4 regions of the Cupriavidus sp. UYPR2.512 genome follow, and region 4 is predicted to be linked to each of the others. Evidence: predicted binding sites of a transcription regulator. Region 4 holds the regulator's gene; each other region holds the start of a gene.
The links. The regulator FNR, encoded in region 4, switches genes on or off when oxygen is low (the NO sensors DNR and NnrR bind a similar motif). The targets are predictions, from matches to a motif close to TTGATNNNNATCAA.
Positions count from the first base shown of each region.

Region 1: the regulator FNR is predicted to act here: its motif matches at 5,943-5,956, upstream of hemN (oxygen-independent coproporphyrinogen III oxidase).
Region 2: the regulator FNR is predicted to act here: its motif matches at 5,905-5,918, upstream of A3A5_RS0105960 (OmpW family protein).
Region 3: the regulator FNR is predicted to act here: its motif matches at 4,154-4,167, upstream of A3A5_RS0127520 (universal stress protein).

Region 1 is NZ_KB903142.1:3,148-10,892, reverse strand. Features, by position in the region: gene gcvT (glycine cleavage system aminomethyltransferase GcvT) at 1-948, opposite strand, end outside; glycine riboswitch at 1,046-1,172, opposite strand; glycine riboswitch at 1,194-1,281, opposite strand; gene A3A5_RS0123555 (glycine zipper 2TM domain-containing protein) at 1,354-1,581, opposite strand; gene A3A5_RS0123550 (UvrD-helicase domain-containing protein) at 1,862-3,958, shown strand; gene A3A5_RS0123545 (hypothetical protein) at 4,183-4,368, opposite strand; partial or broken gene A3A5_RS42135 (ATP-binding protein) at 4,431-4,674, shown strand; gene A3A5_RS0123540 (ABC transporter substrate-binding protein) at 4,677-5,822, opposite strand; gene hemN (oxygen-independent coproporphyrinogen III oxidase) at 6,018-7,499, shown strand; gene A3A5_RS0123530 (cytochrome c5 family protein) at 7,573-7,745, opposite strand, start outside.
Region 2 is NZ_KB902865.1:10,859-18,603, reverse strand. Features, by position in the region: gene A3A5_RS0105985 (tripartite tricarboxylate transporter substrate binding protein) at 1-954, shown strand, start outside; gene A3A5_RS0105980 (MBL fold metallo-hydrolase) at 1,142-2,188, shown strand; gene A3A5_RS0105975 (NADPH-dependent F420 reductase) at 2,294-3,028, shown strand; gene A3A5_RS0105970 (GNAT family N-acetyltransferase) at 3,054-3,443, opposite strand; gene A3A5_RS0105965 (AMP nucleosidase) at 3,630-5,117, shown strand; gene A3A5_RS0105960 (OmpW family protein) at 5,197-5,841, opposite strand; gene leuA (2-isopropylmalate synthase) at 6,184-7,745, opposite strand, start outside.
Region 3 is NZ_KB903159.1:30,319-38,063, reverse strand. Features, by position in the region: gene A3A5_RS0127535 (ClcB-like voltage-gated chloride channel protein) at 1-616, opposite strand, end outside; gene A3A5_RS0127530 (DEAD/DEAH box helicase) at 917-2,503, shown strand; gene A3A5_RS0127525 (serine/threonine protein kinase) at 2,523-3,569, shown strand; gene A3A5_RS0127520 (universal stress protein) at 3,617-4,057, opposite strand; gene A3A5_RS0127515 (CaiB/BaiF CoA-transferase family protein) at 4,403-5,470, shown strand; gene A3A5_RS0127510 (carboxymuconolactone decarboxylase family protein) at 5,563-5,973, shown strand; gene A3A5_RS0127505 (LuxR C-terminal-related transcriptional regulator) at 6,137-6,763, shown strand; gene A3A5_RS0127500 (murein L,D-transpeptidase) at 6,848-7,745, shown strand, end outside.
Region 4 is NZ_KB902853.1:90,552-98,296, reverse strand. Features, by position in the region: gene A3A5_RS0103145 (cytochrome oxidase) at 1-28, shown strand, start outside; gene ccoP (cytochrome-c oxidase, cbb3-type subunit III) at 31-948, shown strand; gene ccoG (cytochrome c oxidase accessory protein CcoG) at 998-2,470, shown strand; gene A3A5_RS0103130 (membrane protein) at 2,515-2,724, shown strand; gene A3A5_RS0103125 (hypothetical protein) at 2,721-2,966, shown strand; gene fnr (fumarate/nitrate reduction transcriptional regulator Fnr) at 3,028-3,753, opposite strand; gene A3A5_RS0103115 (sulfite exporter TauE/SafE family protein) at 3,832-4,590, shown strand; gene scpB (SMC-Scp complex subunit ScpB) at 5,153-6,028, shown strand; gene rluB (23S rRNA pseudouridine(2605) synthase RluB) at 6,034-7,745, shown strand, end outside.

The DNA of each region.
Region 1 (7,745 bases), on a different contig from region 4:
ACCGGCCGCGGTGATCACCTTCTGGTGGGCGCGCAGGACGCCGCCCTTGTCGCGCAGGATCAGGCCGAGGAATTGCTGGCGCGAACCGGCCGCGGCCAGCGCCGCCTTGCCGGTGAAGTCGCGCTCGCTTTGCAGGTCCACCGTCCAGGCCAGGCCCGCATCCAGCGGCGAGGTGTTGATATCCATGTCCTGGCCGTACAGGTTCATGCCGGCTTCCAGGCGCAGGGTGTCGCGCGCGCCCAGGCCCGCCGGGCGCACGCCGGCGGCATGCAGCTTTTCCCAGACAGCGGCAACGTTCTCGGCCGGCACCACCAGTTCGAAGCCGTCTTCGCCGGTGTAGCCGGTGCGGGCCACCATGATCTCGCCGATGGCCGGGTCCTGGACCACGGCGGCGTTGAAGGGCTTGAGCGTGTCCGAAGGCTGGGTCGAGGGGAAGGTACTCCACACCCTGGCGCGGGCGTTGGGCCCCTGCACGGCGACGATGGCCAGAGGCTGCACGCCAGCAGGCGCAACATCTTCACGGCGCGGCGTGATGGTCACATCACTGCCGGTGGCGGCATTGCGCGCGCGGATCCATTCGATGTCGCCCAGCGCGGTGCTGGCATTGACCACCAGGCGGAAGCGGTCCTCGGCAAAAAAGTAGACGATCAGGTCGTCGATCACGCCGCCTTTCTCATCGAGCATGCAGGCGTAGAGCGCCTTGCCCGGGGTCTGCAGCTTGTCGACATTGTTGGCCAGCAGGCCGCGCAGGAAGCTGCGGGTATTGGCGCCGGTGAGGTCGACCACGCACATGTGCGACACGTCGAACATGCCGGCGTCGGTGCGCACAGCATTGTGTTCTTCGATCTGGGAGCCGTAATTGACCGGCATGTCCCAGCCGCCGAAATCAACCATGCGGGCGCCGAGGGCGCGGTGGATGGCGTTGAGGGGCGTGGCCTGGAGCGTCATGGAATCCTCGGGGCAGTCTCGGTTGGCGAAAACAAAAAAGGGCCATCCGCCGCAACGCTCGCCGCGCCTGAATGTGGCGTAGCAATCCGCTGCGGCGGATGACCCCTCTGTCCTCGATACCTGAGAGATTACAAGGCGGATCCTGATCGGACCCCGTCCTCGTGCGCCCCTTCGGTGGGCACGCTCGCCACGAATGGCGGGTGCCGCTCTCCAGAGTGCGGCATGCATCGTGTGCATATTGCATGCCGATCCGATCGGTCCGTGGTGCCTGAGAGTTTTCGGGTGATACCCCTTCGGCGGCGCAGGCGATGCGCGCTCTCCCGGTCGGATGCGCGCAATGTACGGGAGGCCCCGGCCTTTGTCAAACCAGCCAGGAGGAGCCTGCCGTACCTGCGGCGGCCTGGCTTACTTCTTCTTGTCGTCAGTGACAACGTTACCGATCACGCCGCCCACGGCCGCGCCACCCAGCGTACCCAGCGCACTGCCTTCGGTGAGGATGGCGCCGCCCACGGCACCCGCGCCTGCGCCAATGGCGGTGTTACGTTGCTTCGGGGTCATGTCCGAGCAACCGGCAAAGGCCGCGACGGTCACACCGATCAGGGTCACCTTGGTCAAAGTCTGCAGGGTTTTCATTATTGGCTCCGATGTGATGATTTAAGCATGTCAAGCCCGCCGCGCAGGCCGGGGACATATCAGTTAGAGCGTTGGCTTGCGCGATTGGCTCCGGCCTTTACGAAGTGTTACGCCGGTGACACAACCGGCCCCGTCAACGCGGTTTGCGCTGACTGACCTGCCGCGGCCAGCGTGTTAACATCGCCAGCTTTGCCGCCGCGCCCGTTTTGGGGTGCTGGCGTGTCCCGCCTGGCCTTCCGCTGTTCCTGCTGATTTCGCTGCCTCCAACCGCATCCCTCGCATGACCCATGGCCTGAACCCCGCCCAATCCGAAGCCGTCCGCTACCTGGACGGCCCTTGCCTGGTGCTGGCCGGGGCGGGCTCCGGCAAGACCCGGGTGATCACGCAGAAGATTGCGCATCTGATCGAGGACAAGGGTTTCGAGCCGCGCCATATCGCCGCCGTCACCTTTACCAACAAGGCCGCCAAGGAGATGCAGGAGCGCATCGGCAAGCTGATGGAGGGCAAGACAACGCGCGAGGGCAAGCGCATCCCGCTCAAGCAGCTGACGGTCTGTACCTTCCACTCGCTCGGGGTGCAGATCCTGCGCATGGAGGCCGAACACGTCGGCCTGAAGCCGCAGTTTTCGATCATGGATTCGGACGACTGCTTCGGCCTGATCCAGGAGCAGCTGGGCACCACCGACAAGAAGCTGATCCGCGGCGTGCAGGGCACGATCTCGCTGTGGAAGAACGGCATGGTCGATCCGGAGGCAGCGATCGCGCAGGCCGCCAATGCCGACGAGCACCAGGCCGCGCTGGTCTACCGCAACTACGTGGCCACGCTGCACGCCTACCAGGCGGTGGATTTCGACGACCTGATCCGCCTGCCCGCCGAGCTGTTCGCGCGCAATGAAACCGTGCAACTCAAGTGGCAGAACCGCCTGCGCTACTTCCTGGTCGACGAATACCAGGACACCAACGCCTGCCAGTACCAGTTGCTCAAGCTGCTGGCGGGCGGCTCGCACCTGCGCGCGCCGGCCTTTACCGCGGTCGGCGACGACGACCAGGCCATCTATGGCTGGCGCGGCGCCACGCTGGACAACCTGCGCGGGCTGCAGACCGATTTCCCGGACCTGAAGGTGATCAAGCTGGAGCAGAACTACCGCTCCACGGTGCGCATCCTGGAAGCGGCCAACGCGGTCATCGCCAACAACCCCAAGCTGTTCGACAAGAAACTGTGGAGCGAGCACGGCATGGGCGACCCCATCGCCATCCACCCGATGAACGACGAGGAGCACGAGGCCGAGTCGGTGGTGTTCCGCCTGTCCGCGCACAAGTTCGAGCGCCGCGCGCAGTTCCGCGACTACGCCATCCTGTATCGCGGCAACCACCAGGCGCGGCTGTTTGAGCAGATCCTGCGGCGCGAACGGATTCCCTATGTGCTGTCGGGCGGCCAGAGCTTCTTTGACAAGGCCGAGATCAAGGACATCTGCGCCTACCTGCGCCTGATTGCCAACCCCGACGACGATCCCGCCTTTATCCGCGCCATCACCACGCCGCGCCGCGGCGTGGGCAACACCACGCTGGAAGCACTGGGCACCTTTGCTGGCCAGGCCAAGGTGTCGCTGTTCGAGGCCGCGATGATGGGCGGCATCGAAGGCAAGCTGCAGCCGCGCCAGCTGGAGCCGTTGCGCGTGTTCTGCGAATCGATGGTGCGGCTGGCCGACCGTGCGGCCAGGGATCCGGCCACCGTGGTGCTGGACGACCTGATGCAAGGCATCCACTACGAGGCCTACCTGTATGACAGCTTCGACGAACGGCAGGCGCAGTCGCGCTGGACCAATACGCTGGAATTCCTGGACTGGCTCAAGCGCAAGGGCACCAAGCCCGAAGGCGCCGAGGGCGAGGAAGCCACCGGCTTCGACAATGCCGACGGCTTCGGCAGCGAAGGCAAGAACCTGCTCGAGCTGACCCAGACCGTGGCGCTGATGAGCATGCTGGAAGGCCGCGAGGAAGATCCCGACGCGGTGCGGCTGTCCACACTGCATGCGTCCAAGGGGCTGGAGTATCCGCACGTGTTCCTGGTCGGCGTGGAAGAAGGCATCTTGCCGCACTGCCGCGAAGACGAGGACATGAGCGACGAAAAGATCGAGGAAGAGCGGCGGCTGATGTATGTCGGCATCACCCGCGCCCAGCGCAGCCTGCATGTCAGCTGGTGCAAGAAGCGCAAGCGCGCGCGCGAGACCTACTCGTGCCAGCCTTCGCGCTTTATCGGCGAGATGAAGCTGGAGGAAGCGCCTGCGCCGGTGGATGAAACCCCGGCGATGAGCCCCAAGGACCGGCTCGGCGCGCTCAAGGCGCTGCTGGGAACCGGCGCCAAGACAGCCCCGGGCTGAACCGGCGCTACAGTCCCGATACAAAGGCCTACCAGGCTGACAAGACGCCGGATGCGGACGTGCCTAGTATGGCGGCTGTGCTGCTCGCGCCGTTTGCGCGGGTGGCGCCGCGGCAGGCCCGCCCTGTCTGCCTGCTGCGCCGGACGTCTCGTTCGGAACTTCCCTGTTATTCGGCCCCCGGCGCGTGAAGCGTGCGAGGGCGTTTTTTTGCGGCGGCTGCGAACCTACCGCTGCGGTCCGCCCGGCGGCGGCATCAGCGCGCCCGCGGGCGGCAGGCCCAGCCAGCGCGCGGCTTCGGGCGAGGCGCGCAGGCGCCGCCGTTGTGCTGCGTCGAGGCTGTCGTCCAGCGCCAGCCAGCGTTCGCGCAGCGCGCGGCGGTCCTGCTCCAGTGCATCGCGCAGCCGGTCCATGGCCTGCGCGCGCGGCCGCAGCGGCGCGTCGGGGGTTTCGTCGGCAGTCTCGCGCAGCAGGCGCGCGTGCCGTGCTGACCGACTGCCCGCAGCGCGCGCTGATCGACATCTGCGACAACGGCCCCGGCATCCCGCCCGACGAGCTGCCGCGCGTACTTGAGCCGTTCTACCGCGTCGAGTCCTCGCGCAGCCGCGCCACCGGCGGGGGTCGGCATGGGGTTGTCGATCGCGGCCGACATCGCCGCGCGCCATGGCGGCGAGCTGACCCTGAGCAACCGCCCCGAAGGCGGCCTGCGCGCGCGCCTGTCCTACCGCGCGGCTGACACCGCCAGCGTGACGTATTGCGAGCCGCGCTGCCCGTGCGTGAAGTCGAGCGGAAAGTCGCCCACGTCCACGCGCCCCTGCAGCGCCCGCCGCATCTCGGCCGCGCCGCTGCCGCGCAGGCCGGCCAGCGCGCGCGCCAGCCACGCCGCGCCGATATAGCCGGCCAGCGTGGCCGGCGACGGCGGCTCATCCAGGTATTGCTTCATGCGCGCCACGTGTTCCTTTACCACCCGCAGCGTGGCCTGTTGCGGCCCGGGCGCGATCTGGGTCAGCACCATGCCCCCGTTGTAGCCAGCACCGAGGATCTCGCGCGCGGCGGTGGCGCTGACCGACGACAGCCCGACCAGGAAACCGTACCAGCCCTGCACCGCCAGCGCGCGGCCCAGGCCGGCGTAGGCAAGGGTATCGCCCGCCACGATCACCGCGCCCGGGCGGGTGGCGGCGATGCGCCGGGCAGCGGCATCGGGGTTGGCATCGAGCGGCACCGCGCGCGTCCCGGTCTGCGCCTCCAGCCGGGCCAGCGACGGGGCCGCGAAGTCCGGCGCCAGGGCCAGCGCGATGCTGGTCAGGCCATAGCTGCGCAGCTGGCGTACCGCCGCGTCCAGTTCGGCCTGGTAGTCGGCGCGGGTGAACCAGACGTTGTCGGCTGCCAGCCCAAGACCCGACAGCGGCGCCACGATCTGCACGCCGCGCCGGCTCAGCTCGGCCGATGCGGCCAGCGCCGGCAACAGCCGGTCGCCCGGGCCGAACAGCAGCTCGGCGCGGTCGGTATCGGCCAGCGACACCGCCTGCGCCAGCGCGCGGCGCGGGTCGGGATCGGCGTCGCGGACGACGTGCGCGATGCGCACCGGGCCGCTGCCGGCGTTGACGGCGTCGAACATGACCTTGGCCCCGGCCAGGTAGTCGCGCGCAAGGTCGGCTTGCGCGCCGCCGCGGTCGAGCAGGTGGCCGACCACGACCGTGCGGCGCGCCGCTGCCTGCGTCGTCTGCGGCAGCGCTGGCCAGGCGGGCAGGGCCAGCGCCGCGCCGGCGGCGGCAAGCAGGCGGCGCCGTTGCCGGGCTGGTGCTGCCAGGTGGCTGCGCAGCGGTGGGTACGGCGGGTACGTCGGAGTCTGGTCGGGAGTTGGCATTGCAGGGGCAGGTGAGGCGCGGGCCGGCGGTGGCGCGCAGCGTATCCGCCACACATGACACCAATGTGACGCCCGCCGCCCCTCGGCGCCGCGCGTCGCCGGCAGGTCCAATGCCCGCGCTTGACGGTGGTCAACGCGCCAGCGGCGGGGCAGTCCTACGATGGGCCGTCGCCCACCCATACCCCCGCGCCCCCAATGAACCCGTCCGCCATGACTTCCCCTGCGCCCGACCGCCGCGCGCTGTCCGACTTCCGCGCGCTGGCCGGCCGCATCGACGGCAACGGCCCGCGCTATACCTCGTACCCGACGGCCGACCGCTTCCGCAACGGCCCCGACCTGTCGCTGTACCACGACGCACTGGCCGCCTGCCGGGCCGACGCGCCGGCACCGCTGTCGCTGTACCTGCATATCCCGTTCTGCGAGAACATCTGCTACTACTGCGGCTGCAACAAGATCATCACGCGCGACCATGGCCGCAGCGCCCGCTACGTCAGCTACCTGGGCCGCGAGATGGCGCTGGTGGCAGGCCGGCTCGGGCCGCGCCGCCAGGTGCTGCAGTCGCACTGGGGCGGGGGCACGCCGACCTTCCTCGACCCCGGCGAGATGCGCCGCGTGATGGCGCTGCTGCATGAGCATTTCGAGCTCGCGGCCGAGGGCGAGCATTCGATCGAGATCGATCCGCGCCGCGTCGACCACGCCCGCATGGCGCTGCTGGCCGAACTGGGCTTCAACCGCGTCAGCCTGGGCGTGCAGGATTTCGATCCCGAGGTCCAGCAGGCCATCCATCGCATCCAGCCCTTCGAAGAGACCCGCGCCGTGGTGGATGCCGCGCGCGCGCTGGGTTTCCGCTCGGTCAGCCTGGACCTGATCTACGGCCTGCCGCACCAGACCGCGGCACGCTTTGGCCGCACCATCGAGCAGGTGCTGGCGCTGCGTCCCGACCGGGTCTCGGTCTATAGCTACGCGCACCTGCCGCACGTGTTCAAGCCGCAACGCCGCATCGACGAAAACGCCCTGCCGCCCGCCGGCGAGAAGCTCGACATCCTGGTTTCCACCATCGAGCGGCTGACCGCCGAGGGCTATGTCTATATCGGCATGGACCATTTCGCGCTGCCCGACGATGACCTCGCCGTGGCCCAGCGCGAAGGGCGGCTGCAGCGCAACTTCCAGGGCTACTCCACGCATGCCGGCTACGACCAGGTCGGGCTCGGCATTTCCGCGATTGGCGCGATCGCGGGGCGCTATGTGCAGAATGCGCGCACGCTGGACGAGTACTACGGCGCGCTCGACCACGGCCGCCTGCCGCTGGCGCGCGGCGTGGCGATGAACGCCGACGACCATCTGCGGCGCGAGATCATCGGCGACCTGATGTGCAATGGGGTGCTCGAAATCCTGGCGCTGGAAGCGCGCCACGGCATCCGCTTCAGCACGGCCTTTGCGCCGGAGCTGGCCGACCTCGCCGCACTGGGCTCGGACGGGCTGGTGCAATGCGCGCCGGAACGCATTACCGTGACGCCGCTGGGCCGGCTGCTGGTGCGGCGCGTGGCGATGGTGTTCGACCGCTACCTGCGCGAGGATGCCGTGCGGCCGGATCCTGCCGCCCAGGCCGCTGCCGCCAACGATGGCGCGCAGCCGGTACGCTTTGTGCCGCGGGCGCGGTATTCGCGGGTGGTGTAGCGGCCGCGCAGGCGCTACGGACGAAAAAAAGCCCGCGCAATGTGCGCGGGCTTTTCGTTTGGTGCGGGCGGACTTACTTGGCGGCGTTGGCCATATAGTCCGAGGCGGCGATCACGTCTGCGTCCGGGCCGGCGTAGCCACCCTTGGGCGGCATCACGCCCTTGCCCTTGAGCGCAAAGTTGTGGACCGCGTCCATGCCTTCCTTCAGGCGCGGCGCCCAGGCGGCCTTGTCGCCGAACTTGGGCG
Region 2 (7,745 bases), on a different contig from region 4:
CTCAAGCCACTGGCCGTTGCCGCGCTTGCGCTGAGCCTGCCTGCGGGGCAGGCCTGGGCCGAGTTCCCGGACAAGCCGATCCGCTTCGTGGTGCCGTTCGCCGCCGGCAGCGCCACCGACCAGCTGGCGCGCGCCATCGGCCAGGCCATCACCGTGGACAGCAAGGCCACCGTGGTGGTCGACAACAAGCCGGGTGCCAATGGCTTCATCGCCGCGTCGGACGTGGCCAAGGCCGCGCCGGACGGCTACACCGTGCTGATCAGCACCAACACCACGCATGCGGCCAACGAGCACCTGTTCAAGAAGCTGCCCTACGACCCGGTCAAGGACTACGCGCCGATCACCGCGCTGGGCCGCGGCGGCCAGATCATGGTGGTCAACCCGCAGGTGCCGGCCAAGACCGTGGGCGAGTTCATCGCGCTGGCAAAACAGCAGCCGGGCAAGCTCAGCTTCGGCAGCGGCAGCTCGTCGTCGCGCATTGCCGGCGAGCTGTTCCAGCAGATGGCGCATGTGGAGTTGCTGCACGTGCCGTACAAGAGCAACCCGCTGGCCATCACCGACCTGCTCGGCAACCAGATCCAGATGATGATCACCGACACGGCCACCGGCCTGCCGCAGGTCAAGAGCGGCAAGCTGCGCGCGCTGGGTGTGTCGGGCAAGACGCGTTCGCCGCTGGCGCCGGACGTGCCCACCATCGACGAAGCCGGCGTCAAGGGCTACGAGATGAGCTACTGGTTCGCGGCCTATGCGCCCGCCGGCACGCCGCAGCCGGTGGTGGCGAAGCTGAATGCGATGATGGTCAAGGCCGCACGCGGCGATACCGCGGCCGGCTTCTACAAGTCGACCGGCACGGAGGTGTTCACCAGCACGCCCGCGGAGCTGGCGAAGTTCCAATTGCAAGAGTCCGGCAAGTGGGGACGCATCATTAAGGCGGCGAATATCCAGCCCGAGTGAACGCAAGGCAGCGCAAGCTCCCATGCATGGAAAACGGGGCCAGACGGCCCCGTTTTTTACGCAGAAGTAGGTACGCTTTGGTGCTTCCGGCCTTGATGGACAAGGGCCGGCTAAGATTAGGCCCTGGCCGCGCGCCTTGCGGCTCAAGTCTTCTCCTCGACAACACCAACCAGAACAGGATCAGGATATGAAGCAGCAGTCCATGGTGCGCCATGCAACCTTCCGCCCGGGCCAGCGCCCGGCGCTGCGCCGGGCCATACTGGGTGCCGCCATTGGCGTCGCCATGGGGGCCGCGGCACTGCCCGCGGGCATGGCCGGCGCGCAGACCACGCCGCCGGCGCAGCAGAAGACCCAGGTGCCGGGCTACTACCGCATGATGGTCGGCCAGCTGGAAGTCACGGCGCTCTATGACGGCTACATCGACCTGGACCCGAAGATCCTCAAGTACACCAGCGCGCGCGAGGTGCAGAGCCTGCTGGCGCGGATGTTCGTCGAATCGACGCCGGGCATGCAGACCGCGGTCAACGCCTACCTGATCCATACCGGCAGCCACCTGGTGCTGGTCGATACGGGTGCGGCGGGCTGCTTCGGGCCGACGCTGGGGCGCATCGGCGAAAACCTGCGCGCGGCGGGCTACGCGCCGGAACAGATCGACACCGTGCTGCTGACCCACCTGCACGGCGACCACGCCTGCGGCCTGGCCGCCAACGGCAAGGCGGCGTTCCCGAACGCAACCGTCTATGTCGACAAGGCCGATGCCGACTACTGGCTCAGCGAAGCCAATGCCGCCGCCGCGCCGAAGGCGGCGCAGGGCCTGTTCGCCATGGCGCGCGCCGCGGTCGCGCCGTACCAGGCGGCGCAGCGCTTGCGCCCCTTCAACGGCGGCGCCGGTGTCGAGCCCGTTCCCGGTGTGCGCGCGGTGCCGGCCAATGGCCATACTCCGGGCCACAGTGGCTACCTGTTCACCTCGGGCAAGGAAAGCCTGCTGCTGTGGGGCGATATCGTGCACAGTCACGCGGTGCAGTTTCGCCGCCCGCAGGTCGCGATCGAGTTTGACGTGGACAGCCACCAGGCCGTGATCACGCGCCAGCGCATCCTGGCCGATGCCGCCAAGGGCCGGCTGTGGGTAGGGGGCGCGCATATGCCCTTCCCAGGCCTTGGCCATGTGCGCCGCGATGCGGCGGGGTATGCGTGGGTGCCGGCCGAATTCGGGCCGGTCCGTAACGACCGGTAGCCGACCGGCAGGGCCGTTGCTTTTCGCCTAGAGTCATCCCAGCGTCCCGTATGACGTACGGGATGGATGGTCGTGTCCGCTGCGGAGGATTTGCGATGAACGCCAATGCGTCCCGCTTCGATTGCCCGCCGCCGCTGGCTTGGCGCCGGCGCGGCGGCCCTGGTGCTGGCCGTGCGCGCCCAGCCTGGCCCGTCGGCCAGCCGCGAGGCCGCCGCGCAGCGCATCGGCGTGATCGGCTCGGGCCGCATCGGCAGCACCGTGGGCGGGCTGTGGGTCAAGGCCGGACACCCGGTCCTGTTCTCGTCGCGGCACCCGGAGGCACTCAAGCCGCTGGTGGAAGAATTGGGTACGCTGGCGCGCGCCGGCACCGTGGCCGAGGCGATTGCGTTCTCTGACGTGCTGTTCCTGGCCACGCCCTATGGCGCGCTGCCGCAGCTCAGCCGCGACCATGCCGATGCCTGGCGGGGCAAGATCGTGCTCGATGCCACCAACGCCTATGAGCACCGCGATGGCCCGATCACCGAAGAGGCCAGGCGTGACGGCATCGGCATCACCACCGCGCGCTACCTGCGCGGCGCGCGCGTGGTGCGGGCCTTCAACTTCATGGGGGTGGCACAGTTTGCCAGCGAGCACCACCGGCGCGGCGGGCTGGTGGGGGGGCCTATCGCCGGCGACGACAAGGCCGCGCTCGACGTGGCCGCGCAGCTGGTGCGCGATACGGGATTCGAACCGGTGGTGGTCGGGCCGCTGGCGGGCGCGGATCGCTTCGCACCAGGCGGGCCGCTGTTCCGGCAGGTGGGTACGGCCGAGGCGTTCCGGCGCAAGATGGGCGCACGCTGATGCTGCGCCCGGGGGCGCTGGCGGATCAGGGCCGGCGTCGCTCCATTGCCACCATCGACGGCGTAAAGCCGAGCTGGCCGAAGAATGCGGCTTCGGAGGAACGCGCCGCGCGCAGCATCCAGGCGATGTCGGGATCGTTGCCCACGATGTGCCGCACCAGGGCGCGGCCGATGCCGCGCCGGCGGTGGCTGGGCGCGACGGCAACCATCGACAGGAAGCCGTCGCAGACGTCGTCGCACAGCGCACGGGCAAAGCCGACGATCTCGCCGTGCTCCACCGCCACGACCACCCGTTGGGAGTTGGCCACCAGCCGTGCGAATTTCTCCGGGCCGCCCACCCGGTGGGCCCAGCCGTTGGCGATCAGTAGTTGTCTGGCTGCCTCGATGTCGTCGGGCAACAGGTTACGGATTTCCATCGGCGGCTCTCCCAGTAAAGCGTGTACGGCCCCTCGCCGCCCCTTGCCACCAGGGCGCCGCGAGTCGAGAACGACACGGGAACCCGTGCCGCGCAATTGGCGGAGTGTAGCGAGCGGGCGCGGGCGCGTCAATTTGGCTTGCGGCGGGGTCGGGTGCTGCTCACGCCGGCGCGCCGGCGCGGTATCATGGCCTCCATGAACGCCCCCGTCTTTTCCTCCGCACATCCAGCCGACCAGCTTGCCGAGTTCGCCGACGCGGATGCGGCGATCGCGCGCATCCGCGACATCTACGAAGCTTCGGTCGGCGCCGTGCGCGCGCGCTTCGACGCCTTCGCCAGCGGCAAGCCGCTGCCCTCGGCCGCGCATGCGTGCTATCCGTACCTGGGCATCTCGGTCAACATCGAGACCATGGTCACCGACAGCCGGCCGTCATGGGGCACGGTGGCCTACCCGGGCGTGTATGGCACCACCGTGACCCGCCCCGACCTGCTGGCGGACTACTACCGCGACCAGATCGAGCGGCTGATGCGCTATCACCGCGTGCCGGTGGTGGTGGGACTGAGCCGGCGCCCGATCCCGCTGCCGTTCGTGATCGAGGCTTCGACCACCGACATCAGCTACACCCAGGCGCGCGAGCTGGAGGCGTCGTTCGTGCTGCCCGAGCTGAGCCGCATTGACGACGGCATCGCCAACGGCACCTATGAGCCGATCCCGGGCGAGGCCTGGCCGCTGTCGCTGTTCCCGGCCGAACGCGTGGACCTGGCCCTGCAGCGGCTTTACCACTACACCGGCACGGCACCGCAGCATTTCCAGCGCTTCGTGCTGTTCACCAACTACCAGCGCTATGTCGACGAGTTTGTCGAGCTGGGCCGGGGCCTGATGGCCAGCAGCGACGGCGGCGGCTATACCCGCTTTGTCGAGCCCGGCGACGTGATGCAGGAACTGGGCGGCGCGGAACCCGACGACGCTTCGCGCCCGCGCGCGCTGCCGCAGATGCCGGCCTATCACCTGGTGCGCGAAGACAAGCTGGGGGTGACGCTGGTCAATATCGGCGTGGGGCCGTCCAACGCCAAGACCATGACCGACCACCTGGCCGTGCTGCGCCCCCATTGCTGGCTGATGGTGGGCCACTGCGGCGGCCTGCGCCGCTCGCAGCAGCTGGGCGACTACGTGCTGGCGCACGCCTATGTGCGCGACGACCACGTGCTCGACCACGACCTGCCGCCGTGGGTGCCGGTGCCGCCTATCGCCGAGATCCAGGTGGCCCTGCAGGAGGCCGTGGCGCGCGTGACCGGGCTGTCCGGCAACGAGATGAAGACACGCATGCGCACCGGCACGGTGGTCTCGACCGATGACCGCAACTGGGAGCTGAAGTCCAAGTCGCTGTATGCGCGCTTCAACCAGTCGCGCGCGATTGCCATCGATATGGAAAGCGCCGCGGTGGCCGCCAATGGCTTCCGGCTGCGCGTGCCCTACGGCACGCTGCTGTGCGTCTCGGACAAGCCGCTGCACGGAGAGCTCAAGCTGCGGGGCATGGCCAATGCGTTCTACCGCCAGCGCGTCAGCCAGCATATGACCATCGGGCTGGAGGCGATCCGCATCCTGCGCGAGAACGGCGTCGAGCAGCTGCATTCGCGCAAGCTGCGCAGCTTTGATGAGCCGGCGTTCCGGTAGCTCTCCGCACCCTCGCCCATCCGGAAAAGCAAAAGGCCGGCGCCTGATTGGCGCCGGCCTTTTGCATGGCACTGCAGGATCAGAAGCGATACCCCACACCCATGCTGAACAGCCACGGATCCAGGTTCACCTTGGACACCTTGACGTCGCCGGCCTTCACATCGCTCGACAGCCAGATCTTCTTGATGTCGGCGTTCAGGAACCAGTTCTTGGTCAGCTTGTAGTCCATGCCGATCTGCAGCGCCGGGCCCACGCTCCAGCTATCGAGCTGCAGCGCGTTGTTGGCAATGTTCTCACCCCAGATGCGGGTGAAGTTCAGGCCCGCGCCGATATACGGGCGGAAGGTGCCGTTGGGAATGAAGTGGTACTGCACCAGCAGCGTCGGCGGCAGATGCTTGAAATTGCCGACCTTGTTGCCGTCCAGGTAGACGTCCTGCTTCTGCGGCACAGTCAGCACCAGTTCGGCGGCGATGTTCGGCGTGAAGAAGTAGGTGACGTCGAACTCGGGAATCCACTTGTTGTTGACCGTAATGCGGTCCGACGGGCCGACGCCGCCCACGGGGTCTGAGCTCTTGGCCATGTCGAGATAGGTGCCGCGCAGGCGCACCATCCAGTTGCCCTGGGCATCGTCCGCGGCGGCGGCAGGGGTGGTGAAGGCGCCCAGCATGGCGCAGGCGGCGATGGCGGAACAGGTGACCCGGGTGCGAAGAGAGAGTGTTTTCATGAGGTTCTGCTTGGTCTGGTATCAAATCCGGATCCAGTTTGGCCGAGCAGGCCGGGCCGGGCATTGACCCAAAACAAGTAGCAGGGAACGGGGCTGGCTGCGTCGCGCAGGCGCTACAGCGAAGAAGGCGCCGCGGTGCCAGCTGCGCCGACGCTTCTAAACACATGCGGAATTATTCGTGGCGCGGTGCGGTGCTGCCCCTTACGCTGTGCGAAAGATCCGAGCACGCCAGCAGCATGTGCGGATCGGCACCGAGCATGTCGTGGGCGTCCGCAAGGGCGTCTTTCCGGGTGTGCCCCGTGGGGGCGGGGCACACCGGTTTTCTTGCGGCGGCTTGCGGTGTCAGGCCTCCGTGGCTTCTGCGGACTGCGGCTCCTGCGCCACGCCAAAGCCGGCCTGCAGGTGCCGGTTCACGCCCGAGATCACCGCGCGCAGCGAGGCCGTGACCAGGTTGGCGCCGATGCCGGCGCCGAACCCTGTCGGCGAATCGCCCACACGCACTTCCACGTAGCAGGCCGCGCGCGCATCCGCGCCGGAAGTCATCGCATGCTCGTGGTAATCCATCACGCGTACCGGCAAGTCCAGCGCATTGACGAAGGCGTCGATGGGCCCGTTGCCGGTGCCGCGCACGCGGCACGGCTTGCCGTCGCGCACCATCTGCACTTCGATCTCCGTGGCGCCGCCGCTGTCAGATACCAGCTGGTGCGATACATAGCGCAGCGGTGTCTGCTGCGCGAGGTACTCGCGCTGGAACAAGCCATAAAGATCCTCGGCACTCGCCTCGAGCCCGGTGTCGTCGGTCATGGCCTGCACCGCGCGGCTGAATTCGATCTGCAGGCGGCGCGGCATGTAGATGCCATGCACCTGCTCCAGCAGGTAGGCCATGCCGCCCTTGCCGGACTGGCTGTTGACGCGGATCACCGCGTCATAGCTGCGGCCGAGGTCGGCCGGGTCGATCGGCAGGTAGGGCACTTCCCAGATGCCGTCCGGCTGCTGCTGCGCAAAGCCTTTGCGGATCGCATCCTGGTGCGAGCCCGAGAACGCGGTGAACACCAGGTCGCCCACATACGGATGGCGCGGATGCACCGGCAGCTGGTTGCAGTGCTCCACGCACTGGCGCACCGCGTCGATATCCGAGAAGTCCAGTTCGGGCGCCACGCCCTGCGTATAGAGGTTGAGCGCCAGCGTCACCAGGTCGACATTGCCGGTGCGCTCGCCATTGCCGAACAGGCAGCCTTCGACGCGGTCCGCGCCTGCCATCAGCGCCAGTTCCGCGGCCGCCACCGCGGTGCCGCGGTCGTTGTGCGGGTGCACTGACAGCGCGATGTGTTCGCGCCGTGCCAGGCGGCGGTGCATCCATTCGATCTGGTCGGCGAACACGTTGGGCGTGCTGCATTCAACCGTGGTCGGCAGGTTCAGGATCATCGGCCGGTCCGGGCCGGCCTGCCAGGCGGCAGAGACGGCGTCGCTGACTTCCAGCGAGAAGTCGAGCTCGGCCAGGCTGAAAGTCTCGGGCGAATACTCATAGGTCCAGGCCGTGCCAGGCATGGCATCGGTCAGCGCCTTGATCAGGCGCGTGCCCGAGACCGCGACCTCCTTGATCTCTTCACGCGAGGCATTGAAGACAATGCGCCGCCAGGCCGGCGCGATCGGGTTGTACAGGTGCACCGTGGCCCGCGCCGCGCCGCGCACGGATTCGACGGTGCGGCGGATCAGGTCTTCGCGCGATTGCGTCAGCACCATGATATTGACGTCGTCGGGGATGCGCTGCTCTTCGATCAGCATGCGCACGAAGTCGAAATCGGTCTGCGAGGCCGCGGGGAACGCCACTTCGATTTCCTTCAGGCCGATCTTCACCAGTTGCTCGAAGAAGCGCAGCTTGCGTGCCGGGTTCATCGGCTCGA
Region 3 (7,745 bases), on a different contig from region 4:
TGGCGCCGGCCACCGAAGCCAGGAACAGCGGCATCAGGCGCTGTACCGCGAGCGCCCCGAACACCACTTCGGCAACGAAGACGGCGGCGGAGAAGGGGGTGTGATAGACCGTGGCAAGGCCCGCCGCGGCCCCGCAGGCGGTCAGCATGCGGCGCATGTTCGAGCCGCCGCCGCGTTCCAGCCGGGTCGACGGGAACAGCGAGCCGCACAGCGCCGCCAGCTGGATCATCGCGCCTTCCTTGCCGACCGAGCTGCCGCTGACGATCGAGAAAAACGACGAGAGCGCGCGCAGCAAGGTGATCCGCACCGGCAGGCGGCCGCTGCCGTTGGCCACCGCTTCCATGTAGTCGGTAGCGCCGCCATGGCTGCCGGCCAGGCGGTTGGCCAGCACCAGCAGGCCGCCCGCCAGTGCGCCGCCCGCGGCCGGCACCACCACGCGCCACGCCAGCGCCAGCGTGGCGAATACGGCCACCACGTCGGCATGGCTGGAAAACAGGACCACGCCCGCGCCCTCCAGCGCTTCCTTGAACAGGGTGGTGGCAATGGCCGCGACGATCCCGACCGGGATGGCCGCGAACAGGGTAACTTCCTGGTCTTCAAGGAAACGCAAGCGCATGGCGGCTTTCCGGGGCACATGTGGCGCGGGTGCGGAGCCGGAACGGGGGCGGGCAGACGCTCTCATGATAGCGCAGCGCCACCCGCGCAGACCCGATGTGCGCCGGCGCGCATGCGGGGCCGCGTCCGGTGCAGAACCCGCTGGTCCCGGACTGGTACACTACCGCTCTTTCCTTCGCGGGCGGGCCGGTGCCCTGCCAGGCCGGCTTCCCGGCGTTCGCGTTCCGATTCCGATCCGATTACCAGGAGCCATCCGGCGTTTGGCGCACCGCGTGCGCAGCGATGGCCCAAGCAGCAATTCATGTCTTTTTCTGAACTCGGCTTGTCCGACAAGATTGTGCGTGCCGTGGCCGAACAGGGCTACACCACGCCGACCCCCATCCAGGCCCAGGCGATCCCCGCCATCCTCAAGGGCGGTGACCTGCTCGCCGGCGCGCAGACCGGCACCGGCAAGACCGCCGGCTTTACGCTGCCGATGCTGCAGCTGTTGTCCGACTCCGCGGCGCGCGGCGCCAATGGCGCGCAGCGTCCGGCCCGCCTGCCGGTGCGCGCACTGGTGCTGACGCCCACGCGCGAACTGGCCGCCCAGGTCGAAGAGAGCGTGCGCAACTACGGCAAATACCTGCGCCTGCGCTCGATGGTGATGTTCGGCGGCGTCGGCATCAATCCGCAGATCGAGCAGCTCAAGCGCGGCGTCGAGATCGTCGTGGCCACGCCCGGCCGCCTGCTGGACCACGTGTCCCAGCGCACCATCGACCTGTCGCAGGTGGAGCTGCTGGTGCTCGATGAAGCCGACCGCATGCTCGACATGGGCTTCATCCACGACATCCGCAAGATCCTCAACGTGCTGCCGGCCAAGCGCCAGAACCTGCTGTTCTCGGCGACGTTCTCGGACGATATCCGCGCGCTGGCCGACCGCCTGCTGAACAACCCGGCCTCGATCGAGGTGGCGCGGCGCAATACCACGGCTGAGACCGTGGACCAGCGCGTCTACCCGGTGGACCGCGAGCGCAAGCGCGAGCTGCTGGCCCACCTGGTGCGCCAGCATGACTGGCACCAGGTGCTGGTATTTACGCGCACCAAGCACGGCGCCAACCGCCTGGCCGAGCAGCTGACCAAGGACGGCCTGTCGGCACTGGCGATCCATGGCAACAAGAGCCAGTCGGCGCGCACGCGTGCGCTGTCGGAATTCAAGTCCGGCACGCTGCGGCTGCTGGTGGCAACCGATATCGCCGCGCGCGGCATCGACATCGACCAGCTGCCGCACGTGGTCAACTTCGACCTGCCCAACGTGCCCGAGGACTATGTGCACCGCATCGGCCGCACCGGCCGCGCCGGCGCCGAGGGCGAAGCGATCTCGCTGGTCTGCGTGGACGAGATTGCGCTGCTGCGCGATATCGAACGCCTGATCAAGCGCAAGCTCGAGCAGACCGTGCTGGCGGGCTTCGAGGTCGACCCGAGCATCGCGCCCGAGCCGATCCAGAAGGGCCGCCAGCAGCGCGGTGGTGGCCAGGGGCAAGGACAAGGCCAGGGCCGCGGACGCGCCCAGGCACGTCCGGCCGGCAACGAAGGCGAGGGCGCCCAGCGCCAACGCCCGGCGCGCGAAGCGCAGGCTGCGCCGCGGCAAGCCCAGGGCGGCCAGCCGCGCACGCGCGCTGCCGAAGGCGGCCAGCGCGGCAACGGTGCAGCCAACGGCAACCGTGGCGGCCAGCCCGCCGGCGGCGCGCGCAATCCCGCACCGCGCCGCGACGGCCAGGAGCCGGCGCGCCAGCAACGGACCACGGCTCAACCCGCGCGCCAGCCGCACGACGCGGCACCGGCACCGGCGCGCAATCGCCGTCCGGCGCAGGCCGCGCTGCTCGGCGGCAACCGCAAGCCGGCGCGCTGAGCGGATCAGGGCTGACACCATGCACGCGTCCGATGCCCCGGCCGAGCCCGGCGTTCCCTACGCCGGCCTGACGCCGGCGCTGATGCTGGACGCGCTGGAAGGCGCCGGCCTGCGCCCCGACGGGCGCCTGCTGGCGCTCAACAGCTACGAGAACCGCGTCTGGCAGCTGGGCATCGAGGATGCCGCGCCAGTCATCGCCAAGTTCTACCGTCCGGGCCGCTGGACCGACGCGGCCATCCTGGAAGAACACACCTTCGTGCAGCAGCTGGCCGATGCCGAGATCCCGGCCGTGCCGGCCATGGTGCTGGCACCGGGCGAGGCCGGCACGCTGCTGCATCACGCCGGCTTCCGCTTCGCGGTATTCCCCCGCTGCGGCGGCCGCGAGCCCGCGCTGGACCGTTCCGACACGCTGACCTGGCTCGGCCGCTTTATCGGCCGCATCCACGCGCTGGGGGCGACGCAGCCCTACCAGGCGCGCCCGGCGCTGGATCTGGAAACCTTCGGCATTGCCCCGCGCGACTGGCTGCTCGCCAGCGGCTGCATTCCCGCCGACCTGCTGCCCGCGTGGCAATCGGTGACGGACCTGGCGCTGGACGGCGTGCGCCGCTGCTATGAGCGCGCCGGCGAGGTGCGCCTGCTGCGCACCCACGGCGACTGCCATCGCGGCAACGTGCTGTGGATCGACGAGGACGATGCGCGCGGCGGCACCCATGGCGCGCCGGGCCCGCACTTCGTGGACTTCGACGACAGCCGCATGGCGCCGGCGATCCAGGACATCTGGATGCTGCTGGAGGGCGACCGCGCGGCCATGCAGGACCAGCTGGCCGATATTGTTGCCGGCTATGAAGACTTCGCCGATTTCCAGCCGCGCGAACTATGGCTGGTGGAAGCGCTGCGCACGCTGCGGCTGCTGCACTACAGCGCCTGGCTGGCCAGCCGCTGGGCCGACCCGGCCTTTCCGGCCGCGTTCCCGTGGTTCGGCACGGCGCGCTACTGGCAGGACCGCATCCTGGAGCTGCGCGAACAGGTAGCGCTGATGGACGAAGCGCCCCTGTGGGGCGCCTGAGGCCTACCGGGCGGCGCCGCCAGGGCGCCGCTATTTCGCCGCCTTGCTCAACCCTTCTTTTCCGGCGCCTTGACCAGCAGCACCGGGCACTCGGCCTGCGCCAGCACGCGGCCCGCGACTGAACCGATCACCGCATCGAAGAACGAACCCCGGCCATGCGTGCCCATCACGATGGCCGCGGCGTCGACCGAGCGCGCACAGGCGACGATGCGCTCCGGCGCGAAGCCGTGCAGCGGATGCCGCTCAAACGGCACCTTGGCTGCGGACAGGATGTCGCAGACCGCCGCCATGGCCTTGTCGCTGGCCTCCTTGTGCCAGTCGTCGATGGTTTCCTTGCTGACAAAGGCGCGCACCTGGCCGCTCACTTCCGGCGCCACATGCACGACATGCACGGTGAATCCGCTCTGCAGCAGCTTGCCTTCGGCGATAAAACGGGCCGCGGCGTCGCTGAAGGCCGAGCCGTCGGTGGCGAGCACGATATTGGTCATGTCGGGAATCTCCTGGATGGGGGCTGTCGGCAGGCGGTGCGCCATGAGGCGGCACTGCCACTGGAACCATCATGGTGCCTAGTGTCCTGCCAGGACCCGATTTAGATCAAGTCGGATCGGATTTATCAGATCCCGCCGTGCGATAGCCGGCCAGCTGACGGATTCCGTCAATCCGGCTGAAGCATTTGGCCATTGCCCCGTCAACGCGGTGGCGCGTAGCATGCTCCCGAGCTCCGCGGCAGGCATTGGCACGCCCGCGCTGCTGCAGGCACGGCCCATCCCAGACAAATTCAATGCAAGCTGCCCCCGGCGATGGCGCGGGCGGCGATTCCGGAGACGACGATCATGAGTGAGCGTGGCAACCTCCTGCCCCTGCGCGGCATCAAGGTAGTGGAATTCGAAGGCATCGGCCCCGGCCCGTTGTGCGGTGCGATGCTGGCCGGCCTGGGCGCCGAGGTCACGCTGGTGACCCGCCCGGTCGCGCCGGATGCCCGCCGCATCCTGCGCGGCCAGCCCGTGCCGCCTGAGATGGAGCTGGAGCACGGCAAGCGCGTGGTGCAACTGAACTTGAAGTCGCCGCAAGACGTGGCCGCCGCGCTGGACCTGGTGGCCGGCGCCGACGCGCTGATCGAAGGACTGCGCCCGGGCGCGATGGAGCGCCTCGGCCTGGGCCCGAAGGCGTGCCATGCACGCAATCCGCGCCTGGTCTACGGCCGCATGACCGGCTGGGGCCAGTCCGGCCCGCTGTCGCAGAGCGCCGGCCACGACCTCAACTACATCGCGCTGACCGGCCTCTTGTCGATGGCCGCGCGCGAGGGCGAGCTGCCGATGGTGCCGCCGACCGTGGTGGGCGATGCCACCGGCGCGCTTGGCCTGGCATTCGGCATCACCAGCGCCATCCTGAGCGCGCGCGCCAGCGGCGAGGGCTGTGTGGTGGATGCGGCCATCACCGATATCGTCGCCATGCTGGGCTCGCTGGTGCAGGTGTCGCGCGCAGCCGGCACGCTGGGCGGCCCGCAACCCAGCCCCTTCCACGATTCGCCGTTCTATGACGTCTTCCCTTGTGCCGACGGCCGCGCCATCACGCTGGGCGCGCTTGAACCGCAGTTCTACCGCGAGCTGCTCGAGCGGCTCGAACTGACCGGTATCGACCCCGCCGCGCAGTATGACCGCGCCCAGTGGCCCGCGGTGAAGGCGCGCATTGCCGCGTGCATCGCAGGCAAGCCCAGCACCCACTGGGAGGCGGTGCTGGGCGGCACCGACGTGTGCTTTGCGCGCGTGCTGACCCTGGACGAGGCCGCGCGCCATCCGCACAACCAGGCACGCGGCACGTATCGGCTGTACCAGCAGGGCGAGCGCGAGGTGCCGCGTTCGGCGCCGGCACCGCGCTTCCTGCCCGCAGGCACGGAATGACCCGGGGCCGCGGCACTGATGCCGCGGCCTCTCGAATCTGCTTGACCGGTTCGGCTACCATGGGGCATCCACCCAAACCGGAGACCCAAGCCATGGCCGAACCCAGCCAATCTCCCGCCTATACCCCCACGCCGGCCTTCGAGGCCGGTCTTGACGTGCGCACCGAAGTGCTCGGCCCCGAGCACGTCCGGCGCGCGCTGGACGCCGCCGCGCAGCAGGGCGACACCAGCCTGCAGCAACTGGTGACGGAGTTCGCCTGGGGCACGGTCTGGACCCGCGACGGCCTGGACCGCAAGCAGCGCAGCCTGGCCACAGTGTCGATGCTGATTGCGCTGAACCGGCCGCAGGAGCTGGCCGGGCACCTGCGTGGCGCGCTCGCCAACGGCGTTACGCCGCAGGAACTGCGCGAGCTGATGGTGCACAGCGCGGTCTACTGCGGGTTCCCCGCGGCGCTGGATGCGAGCCGCAAGCTGACTGAAGTCCTTGACGCTGCCAACGGGTAACGCCTACCGCGGCATCGATACGAAAACAGCGCGACGCAGAAAAGTCTGACTCTGATGCAGATTTTGCCGCATCTGCGCGGCGAGGATTCGGCGCGTCAGGATCTCTCCGGCCCCTTAACCTTGGCACCAGGCCAAGCCATGCCAGTCGTTAAGGAGCCTCAAATTGCATCTCGCGCTGATCGTCGACGAACCTTCCCAGTTCCGCGCCACGCTGTCCGCTGAACTATGCGCTGAGCTGGACGCCGGCGAAGTACTGGAAACGGACGGCATGCCGGAAGCGTTCCGGCTGGTGCGCGAGCACCGGCCGGGGCTGGTGCTGGTTGATGTCGACCGCTTCGGCAATCCGGGCATCGACTTTGTCCGGCGCGTCGCGGCGACGCTGCCCAGCGTGCCCTTGCTGGTACTGTCCGACAGCGACGGCACGCTGGCGGCGGTGCGGGCGCTGCGCGCAGGCGCCCATGGCTTTGTGGCCAAGCAGCGTGGACTGGCCGAGGTGATGCAGGCCGTGCGCGGCGTGCTGAGCGGCTACCTGGTATTTCCCATGGATACACTGGAGACCGTGCGCCATATCGGCGAGCAGCGGGAATCCGGCTATGCGAGGCTGAGCAACCGCGAAATCACCATCCTGCAGTACCTGGCGCGCGGCCATTCCAACAAGTCGATCGCCGCGCAACTGCTGATCAGCAGCAAGACGGTCAGTACCCACAAGGCTAACATCATGGCCAAGCTCAATGTCGGCTCCCTGGTTGAAATGGTGGACTACGCGCGTCGGCATCAGCTGGTGTGGTGACGCGCACCCCGAGTGTCTTGCCGCACCGTGCCGCCATCGCGGGTAGACTGTGGGCGTGTGTGACGAATCCGAACTTTTCGCCCGATGCCACCGTACCTGAATGCCGCCGCACGCCGCCTGGGCGCTGTCGTGCTTGCCTGCGCCGCCGCATGCCTGGCCACGCCTGCCTTCGCCAACGATCCGATGTGGTTTGCGCAGGGCCGTCCGGTGCCGGCGGCCCGCCAGGCCGTCGATGCGCTGGCCGCGGCCGCGGCCGACGGCCTCGATCCGCGCGACTACGATGCCGACGCCTTGCGCCAGGCCGTGATTCAGGCCGGCAGCGGGCCAGCATTGCCGCCGGACGCCGCTGCACGCGTGGATGCGGCACTGAGCGCCGCGATGGAGCGCATGCTGGCAGACCTGCACGGCGGACGCGTCAACCCGCGCGCGGTCCATGCCAACTTTGCCCCGCAGGCGGAACGGCCCTTCGATGCCGCCATCTGGCTGCGCGATGCCGTCGCGCAGCAGCGGCTGCCCGACGCCATCCGCCGGGCAGCGCCCACCTTCCCGCTCTATGGCACGCTGCGAGAGGCCCTGGCGCGGTACCGCGAGATCGCAAAGCAGCCGGCCTGGGGGCAGCCGCTGCCACCCTTGCCGGCAAGCAAGCTGACGCCGGGCCAGCCCTGGGCCGGTGCCGCGGCGTTGGCTGCACGCCTGGTTGGGCTGGGCGACCTGCCCGCCGGCACCCAGGCGCCGGCCCGCTACGAAGGCGCCCTGGTCGACGGCGTCAAGGCGTTCCAGTCGCGCCACGGCCTGGAGGCCGACGGCGTGATCGGCGCGGGCACGTTGGCACAACTCAACCTGCCCATCGCCAGCCGTGTGCGGCAAATCGAACTGACCATGGAGCGGCTGCGCTGGACGCCGTTGGACGGTCCGCGCATGATCGTGGTGAACGTGCCTGAGTTCATGCTGCGCGCCTATGAGATCCGCGACGGCAAGCTCG
Region 4 (7,745 bases):
TACGACAACATCGAGCCGGAACACCTAGCCATGAGCGATTTCATTTCCGAATTCTGGAGTTATTACATTGCCGCCATCGCGCTCATCGGCATCGTCTGGTGCGTGTGGCTGTTGTTCTCGCAACGCAAGGTCACCAAGACCGCCGGCGGCACTGAAGACACCGGCCATGTCTGGGACGGTGACCTGCGTGAGCTGAACAACCCGCTGCCGCGCTGGTGGATGTGGATGTTCCTGCTGGCCTGCATCTTCAGCCTGGCCTACCTGGTGCTGTACCCGGGGCTGGGTTCGTATGCCGGTTTGCTGAAGGTCTCCACGCAGGGCGAACTCGCCGCGCATCGCGCAGCGCAGGAGAAGATGCAGAACGAAATCTACGCCAAATACCTGAAGATGGACGTCAAGCAGGTGGCGGCGGATCCGCAGGCGCGCGAGATCGGCCAGCGCCTGTTCCTGAACTACTGCGCACAGTGCCATGGCTCGGACGCACGTGGCAGCCGCGGCTTCCCGAACCTGACGGACAGCGACTGGCTCTATGGCGGCGAACCCGACACCATCCGGCAGACCATCACCAAGGGCCGCAATGGCGTGATGCCGCCGTTTGCCGCGACCATCGACGCCAAGCAGGCGGGCGACGTGGCGCAATACGTGCGCTCGCTGTCGGGGCTGTCGTCGGACCCGATCCGTGCGTCGCGTGGCGAGGGCACCTTCAAGACGACCTGCGTGGCATGCCACGGCGCCGGCGGCAAGGGCAACCAGGCGCTCGGTGCGCCCAACCTGTCGGACAACGTGTGGCTGTATGGCAGCTCGGAAGGCAGCATCGTCGACGCCATCCTGAAGGGTCACAACAACCACATGCCCGCGCATGAGGAGATCCTGACGCCTGAACGCATCCGCATGCTGACGGCCTATGTCTGGGGTTTGTCGAACACCGGGGGCGGAGCCGGGCAATGATCGACGACTCATGTGAGCGGGCGCTGGTGGCTCGCGGGAGAGCATGTCCATGAATGCACCCGGGACCGAAGAAATGGCCCGGGCGGCCGACCTGCAACGGTCGGCCGCTGCGCCGGGCGAGACCTCTGACGAAACGCTCTACGAGGTCCGCCGCAAGATCTACCCGCGCTCGGTGACGGGTGCCTTCTCCAGCTGGCGGGTCTGGCTGGTGATCCTGACCCAGCTGATCTACTACGGCACGCCCTGGCTCCAATGGAATGGCCGCCAGGCCGTGCTGTTTGACCTTGGCGCGCGCAAGTTCTACATTTTCGGGCTGGTGCTGTGGCCGCAGGACGTCATCTACCTGGCGGTGCTGCTGGTGATCTCGGCGCTGGCGCTGTTCCTGTTCACGGCGATCGCGGGACGGCTGTTCTGCGGCTATGCCTGTCCGCAGACGGTCTACACCGAGATCTTCATGTGGATCGAGCGACGGGTCGAAGGCGATCGCATCGCCCGCATCCGGCTCGATGGCGATCCGTGGAGCCTGCGCAAGCTCCGTCTCAAGGCGACCAAGCATTTCCTGTGGGTGCTGATTGCGCTCTGGACCGGCTTTACCTTCATCGGCTATTTCGCGCCGATCCGCGGGCTGGGCGGCGAGGTGCTCAGCCTGTCGCTGGGGCCGTGGCAGTCGTTCTGGATGCTGTTCTACGCGTTCGCCACCTGGGGCAATGCGGGCTTCATGCGCGAACAGGTGTGCAAGTACATGTGTCCGTATGCGCGCTTCCAGAGCGTGATGGTGGATCGCGATACCTATGTCGTGACCTACGACGTCGGCCGCGGCGAGCCGCGCGGCAGCCGATCGCGCAAGACCGACCACCACAAGACGGGGCTTGGTGACTGCGTCAACTGCAGCATCTGCGTGCAGGTGTGCCCGACGGGCATCGATATCCGCGACGGCCTCCAGTACGAGTGCATTGGCTGCGGCGCCTGCATCGACGCCTGCAACCAGGTCATGGACAAGATGGACTACCCGCGCGGCCTGATCCGGTACACCTCGGAAAACGCGATGCGCAAGGCCTTGTCCGCGGCGGCATCGCGCAAGCGCCTGCTGCGTCCGCGCGTCATCATCTATTCCGTGATCTGGGTGGTGCTGCTGGCCGGCTTCATGGCGTCGATCGCGCTGCGCACGCCGCTGAAGGTCGACATCATCCGCGACCGTGGTGCGCTCGGCCGTGAAGTGGAAGGCCGCTGGATCGAGAACGTCTATCGCCTGCAGCTGATCAACACCACCGAAGCGCCGATGAAGATCACCGTGCGCGCCGACAGCGACGAGCTGAAGAACCTGAAGGTGGAGTACGACAAGCAGGCCGAATCGCTGGCGCCGACGTCCAACCGGTTGCTGCCGATCCGGATCCGCGTGCCGATCGAGGCCGCGGCGCAGGGCACGCACAGGATCGACGTGACCGTGACGAGCGAGGGCACGGAGCGGGGGCATGCCGAAATCCGGCAATCCACCAGTTTCATCGTTCCGCGCGATTTGTGAAGCTAGGCAGGCGTAGACGTAGTCGTCAAGATGAAGGGGGCAAGATGAGTCAGCAAGGCAATCCGTGGTGGAAGGAGCCGTGGCCGTGGCTGTTGATGAGCGGCCCGCTGGTTGCGATGGTGGCATGCGGCGTGACGATCTGGCTGGCATCCACGCATCCGGACATGCCGGTGCAGGGTGCAACGCGCCATGGCCTGGTCGTGGAGAAGGCCGATGCCGCGCCGCCCAGGGCTGCTGCAGCGAGGCAGCCATGAGGTTGCGCTGGCTGATGTGGGTACTCTGGCCGGCGTTCCTGATGGCTGGGTTTGCGACCGCAACGGTGTTTTCGGTGGTGGATCCCGGTGACCTGAATTTCTTCGGCCAGCCGATCGAAGCGTCCCGCGAATCGGTCTACACCGTCGGCTTCCTGATGGCCTGGGCGTTCTGCGCGTTGTCCAGCGGACTGACGCTCTACACCATGCCAACGCGGCTCAGCGATACCGACGAACTGGAATGAGCGGACTGGCGTGAGGTCTGCGCTGCCATGGCCGGATGCGGCACTGGCAGCGCTTGGCCGCTTAGCAGGAGCGGGTGTAGAGTTGCTTGATGCCGTCGATGTCCACCAGCTTGACGTGGCGCTGGCGAATCTGGATCAGGCCGGCTTCGGCAAAGCGAGAGAACAGGCGGCTGACGGTTTCGAGCTTCAGGCCCAGGTAGCTGCCGATCTCTTCCCGGCTCATGCGCATCACGAACTCGGACGCCGAATAGCCGCGCGCCGACAGGCGCTCAGAGAGATTGATCAGGAAGGCAGCAAGGCGTTCCTCGGCACGCATTGAGCCCAAGGTCACGAGCATCAGCTGGTCGTGCGTGATTTCCTTGCCCATCAGGCGCAGGAACTGCTGCTGCAGCGACGGCAGGTCTGACGACAGCGTCTGCAGTTCGCTCATCCGGACCACGCAGACTTCGGTATCTTCCAGCGCGACGGCATCGGAGGCGTGCTGCATCTCGCCCAGCCCGTCGAGACCGACGATTTCGCCAGGCAGATGGAAGCCGGTAATCTGCGAGCGGCCGTCTTCAGTGGTGACGTGGGTCTTGAGCGTGCCAAAGCGCACGGCATAGACCGCGGTGAGCGGATCGCCCATGCGATACAGGGTTTCACCCTTGTGCACGCGGATGCGTTCCTGCACCAGCGTGTCCATCTTGGCGAGGTCTTGCTGCGACATGCCAACCGGAAGGCACAACTGCCCCATCGCACAGGTGGAGCAGCGGGGTGACATCTCGGTAATGGGAATGGAGGTAAGCAATTGGAACCTGCTAGAAATGGCAGCGAGGGCGCGATTGGGACATTTTACCGTGCGATGTGATGTGGTAGGGAGTGAGAATTGACATTTGGCGTGCTGATCAGCGTTTTTCTGCTGGCTTTGCTGGGCGGGGTCCACTGCGCCGCCATGTGCGGCGGCGTGGCGCTGGCCGTGGAGCAACGCCGCGGCGCGACGGCGACGATCAGCTTGGTGCCCAGCCGCGCCGCCTGGCTGGGCGAGCTGCTGACAATGCACGTGGGCCGGATTTCGACCTACATGCTGCTTGGTGCCGCGCTCGGCGCGGTCGGCGCCTCGGCGTGGAAGCAGGACTACCTGCCGGTGCAGCGCTGGCTGTTTGGCGCGGGCAGTGTCATGCTGCTGTGGTCGGGCTGGCGGTTGCTGCGCGGCAACACCTTTACCGTCAACTGGCTGGAGCGGCTGGCGGCGCATGCCGGCGCCGCGGTGGCGCGGCGGCTGGACGGCCTGGCAGGTGGCATGCCAGCCTTCATGCGGGCGCGCGGCGGCCTGGCGCGGCGCTATGGCGTGGGCCTGGCATGGGGCCTGGTGCCCTGCGGCATGGTCTATGGGGCGCTTACACTGGCGCTGCTGGCGGGCAACGCGGCGTCTGGGGCACTCGTGATGGGCGTGTTCGGGCTCGGCACACTGCCCAACCTGCTGGTGCTTTCCGGCCTGTCGGGCTACTTGCGTACGCTGTCGCGACGTCGCGGCATGCGCCTGGGGGCCGGCCTGGCGGTGATGGCATTCGGCGCCCTTGGCATTGCCCGAGCGGTGCTGCTGCCACATTCGCTGGCCGAGCATGGGTTCTGCCTGGTGTTCTGAGGCGCCGGCGACACCCGGGCAACGGATGATGGTTGCAGGCGGAGGCGGGAATGCCATACAATCGCCAACATTGCGGTATCGCGCGGTGTAATATGAGCCGCGGTAAGCAGCGGGCGAGCAGCGCCAGGCGGCCTTCATACCAGAAGGCGCGTTCAGGGCAGGGGAAGCGGAAGGTTTTCGATGCCCGTCCCGTCCCCACAGTCCATCCGGTTCAAAAGATCTGGTTCAAAAGTCCGGCTGGCACTGCGGTGTTGGCGATGCCGGCCTTGCTCCCGATACCCGTTTTTCTTGCGTCCGAGGCCTTCAGTTCGCTGACAGCGACGTCCGATGTGCGGACGCGCTACGCAAGAGGTTCGCTGGCCGGCCCATAACGGCATGCGAACGATCTTCTGCCGGAACGGCAACTCGATGCAAAGATAGGGAAGTGCACGGCTTGGATGCAGCAGGTATCCGGCTAGCTGCGCAATGAGATGGCGGTGGCTTTCGCACCGCTGTATCCAAAATCTCCGGTGCCCCGGATTCGTCCGGGAGCAGGTGCAAAGACAGGCTGCACACCATCAACATGAATACCCAAGAGGCGAAGATCGTCCTCGAGACGGCGCTGATCTGCGCGCAGGAACCGTTGCGCGTCAACGATCTGCGGCGGCTGTTTGACGACGACGTCGGCGCAGACACCATCCGCGTGCTGCTTGAGGAACTGCGCCAGGACTGGCGGCCGCGCGGCGTGGAACTGGTGGCCCTGGCCAGCGGCTGGCGCTTCCAGAGCCGCCCGGAAATGCGTGAATACCTCGATCGTCTGAATCCTGAAAAGCCGCCAAAATATTCGCGCGCCGTGATGGAAACGCTGGCAATCATTGCCTACCGGCAGCCGGTGACCCGCGGCGATATCGAGGAAATCCGCGGCGTGACGGTCGGCACGGAAGTCGTCAAGAAGCTTGAGGACCGCAGCTGGATCGAGGTGATCGGACACCGCGACGTGCCGGGCAGGCCGGCGCTGTATGCAACCACCAAGGCATTCCTGGACGATCTTGGCCTGCGCACGCTGGATGAGCTGCCGCCGCTGGAAGATGCCCAGGCGCAGGCGCAGGCAACCCTGCTGGAACAGCAGGCCATCAATTTTGAAGACCTGGCGGCAAACAAGGCGGCCAGCGCCGACGAAGAGGCATTTGCCGACTCCGCCGCGCAGGGCGGGCCGCCCGCAGTGCAGGCGGCGGATGCGGCCGAAGCATCCGTCGCAAACGAAGCCGAGACGACCGACCCGGCCGACGAAGGCGCCAATGGCTCTGACGTGCAGCCGCTGCAAGCTGCAGCCGACGATGCCGCCGAGGCCGCTTCCACCGAACCAGCCGCACCCAATCCGGACGGGGCGCGGGGCGATTTGCCGGACAACGGCACCCCGCCGCACCCGAGCGAGCACGACGAGCGCGTGCCGAACTGAACAACATGCAACATCCGATAGTGAATATCTTGTCTGATTCCGTTGAGCAAGACACCCGCAATGCGGGCGCACCCGCCGATACCGGCGCCGCAGAACCCGGATCGGGCAGCGAAGCTGCGCCGCGCCGCAAGGGGCTGCGCCGCGGGCTGAGGAACCTGGTGGCATCGCGCCGCCAGGCGGCGCAGGACCGTGGCGAGGGCGCCGAAGGCGCCAGCGCCGGCGGCCAGGCCGATGCCGGTGAACCGGGCGCCGCACAGGCGGCGGGCGGTGCGCGCGGTGGCCAGCGCGGCCGCGGCAAGCGCAAGACGGGGCCGGGCGAGGGCGGCCAGAGTAGCCAGGGCGGCCAGGGCGCCAGCAAGGCGGACAAGGTGGACCGCGCGGCCAGGGCCGAAGGCACCGACAAGCCCGAGCAGCCCGGCCGCAAGCGCAAGCCGGTCCAGCGTTCAGGCAAGGCGGCAGTGCCGGGCGAGGCGCAGGGCGCCGGCGCGCGGCAGCAGGGCCGCCGCAAGGACGGCGGCAAGCCGCAGGCGCCCCGCAAGGGCCAGGGCGGCGGGGACAAGACCGCGGCGAGCAGTGAAGACCTGTTCCGCTTTGTGATCTCCGAGCAGTACGACAGCGAAGACACCGTCATCCCGCGCACCAAGGCCAAGCCGGTGCGCGAGCTGTCGGCCGACGACGACGCGCCCAAGCTGCACAAGGTGCTGGCCGAAGGCGGGCTGGGCTCGCGCCGCGAGATGGAAGAACTGATCCTGCAGGGTCGCGTTTCGGTCAACGGCCTGCCGGCCCATATCGGCCAGCGCATCCTGCCGGCGGACCAGGTCCGCGTGAACGGCAAGCTGATCCACCGCAAGGTGTCGACCAAGCCGCCGCGCGTGCTGCTGTACCACAAGCCCGCCGGCGAGATTGTCAGCCAGTCCGATCCGGAAGGCCGTCCGACCGTGTTCGACAGCCTGCCGCGCATCAAGTCCGGCAAGTGGGTCGCGGTGGGCCGCCTGGACTTCAATACCGAAGGCCTGCTGATCTTCACCACCTCGGGTGACATTGCCAACCGCTTCATGCACCCGCGCTATGGCGTGGAGCGCGAGTACGCGGTGCGCACGCTGGGCGAGCTGGCCGAGGCCGACCGCCAGCGCCTGCTGCACGGCATCAAGCTCGATGACGGCGAAGCCAACTTCCTGCGCATTGCCGACGGCGGCGGCGAAGGCGTCAACCAGTGGTACCACGTGGCCCTGACCGAAGGCCGCAACCGTGAAGTGCGCCGCATGTTTGAGGCGGTCGGGCTGACCGTGTCGCGCCTGATCCGCACCCGCTACGGCCAGTTCCTGCTGCCGCGCGGCCTCAAGCGCGGCCGCTGGCAGGAAGTCGAGCCGAATGACGTCAAGGCGCTGATGGCCGGTGTCGGCCTGAAGGTGCCCGGCAAGGGCGAGCAGGCCCCCAAGGGTGCCACCAAGGTGGGCGGGCGCAAGCAGCGCACCGAAGCCGCGATTGCCGGCATGCCGATGCCCACGGGCATGGACGGCCTGCCGCGCTTCGACCAGGGCGGTGCCCGGGGTGGTGGCGGTGGCCGCAGCAGCCAGCCGGATCCGATGAAGACCTCGATGGGCTATATCAGCCACGGTCCCACGTTGCTGACCTCGCACGCGGCCAACCTGGGCGGCGGGCGCGGCACTGGCGCGCGCCAGGGGCGCGGTGGCGCCGGCATGGGCGGCATGGGTGG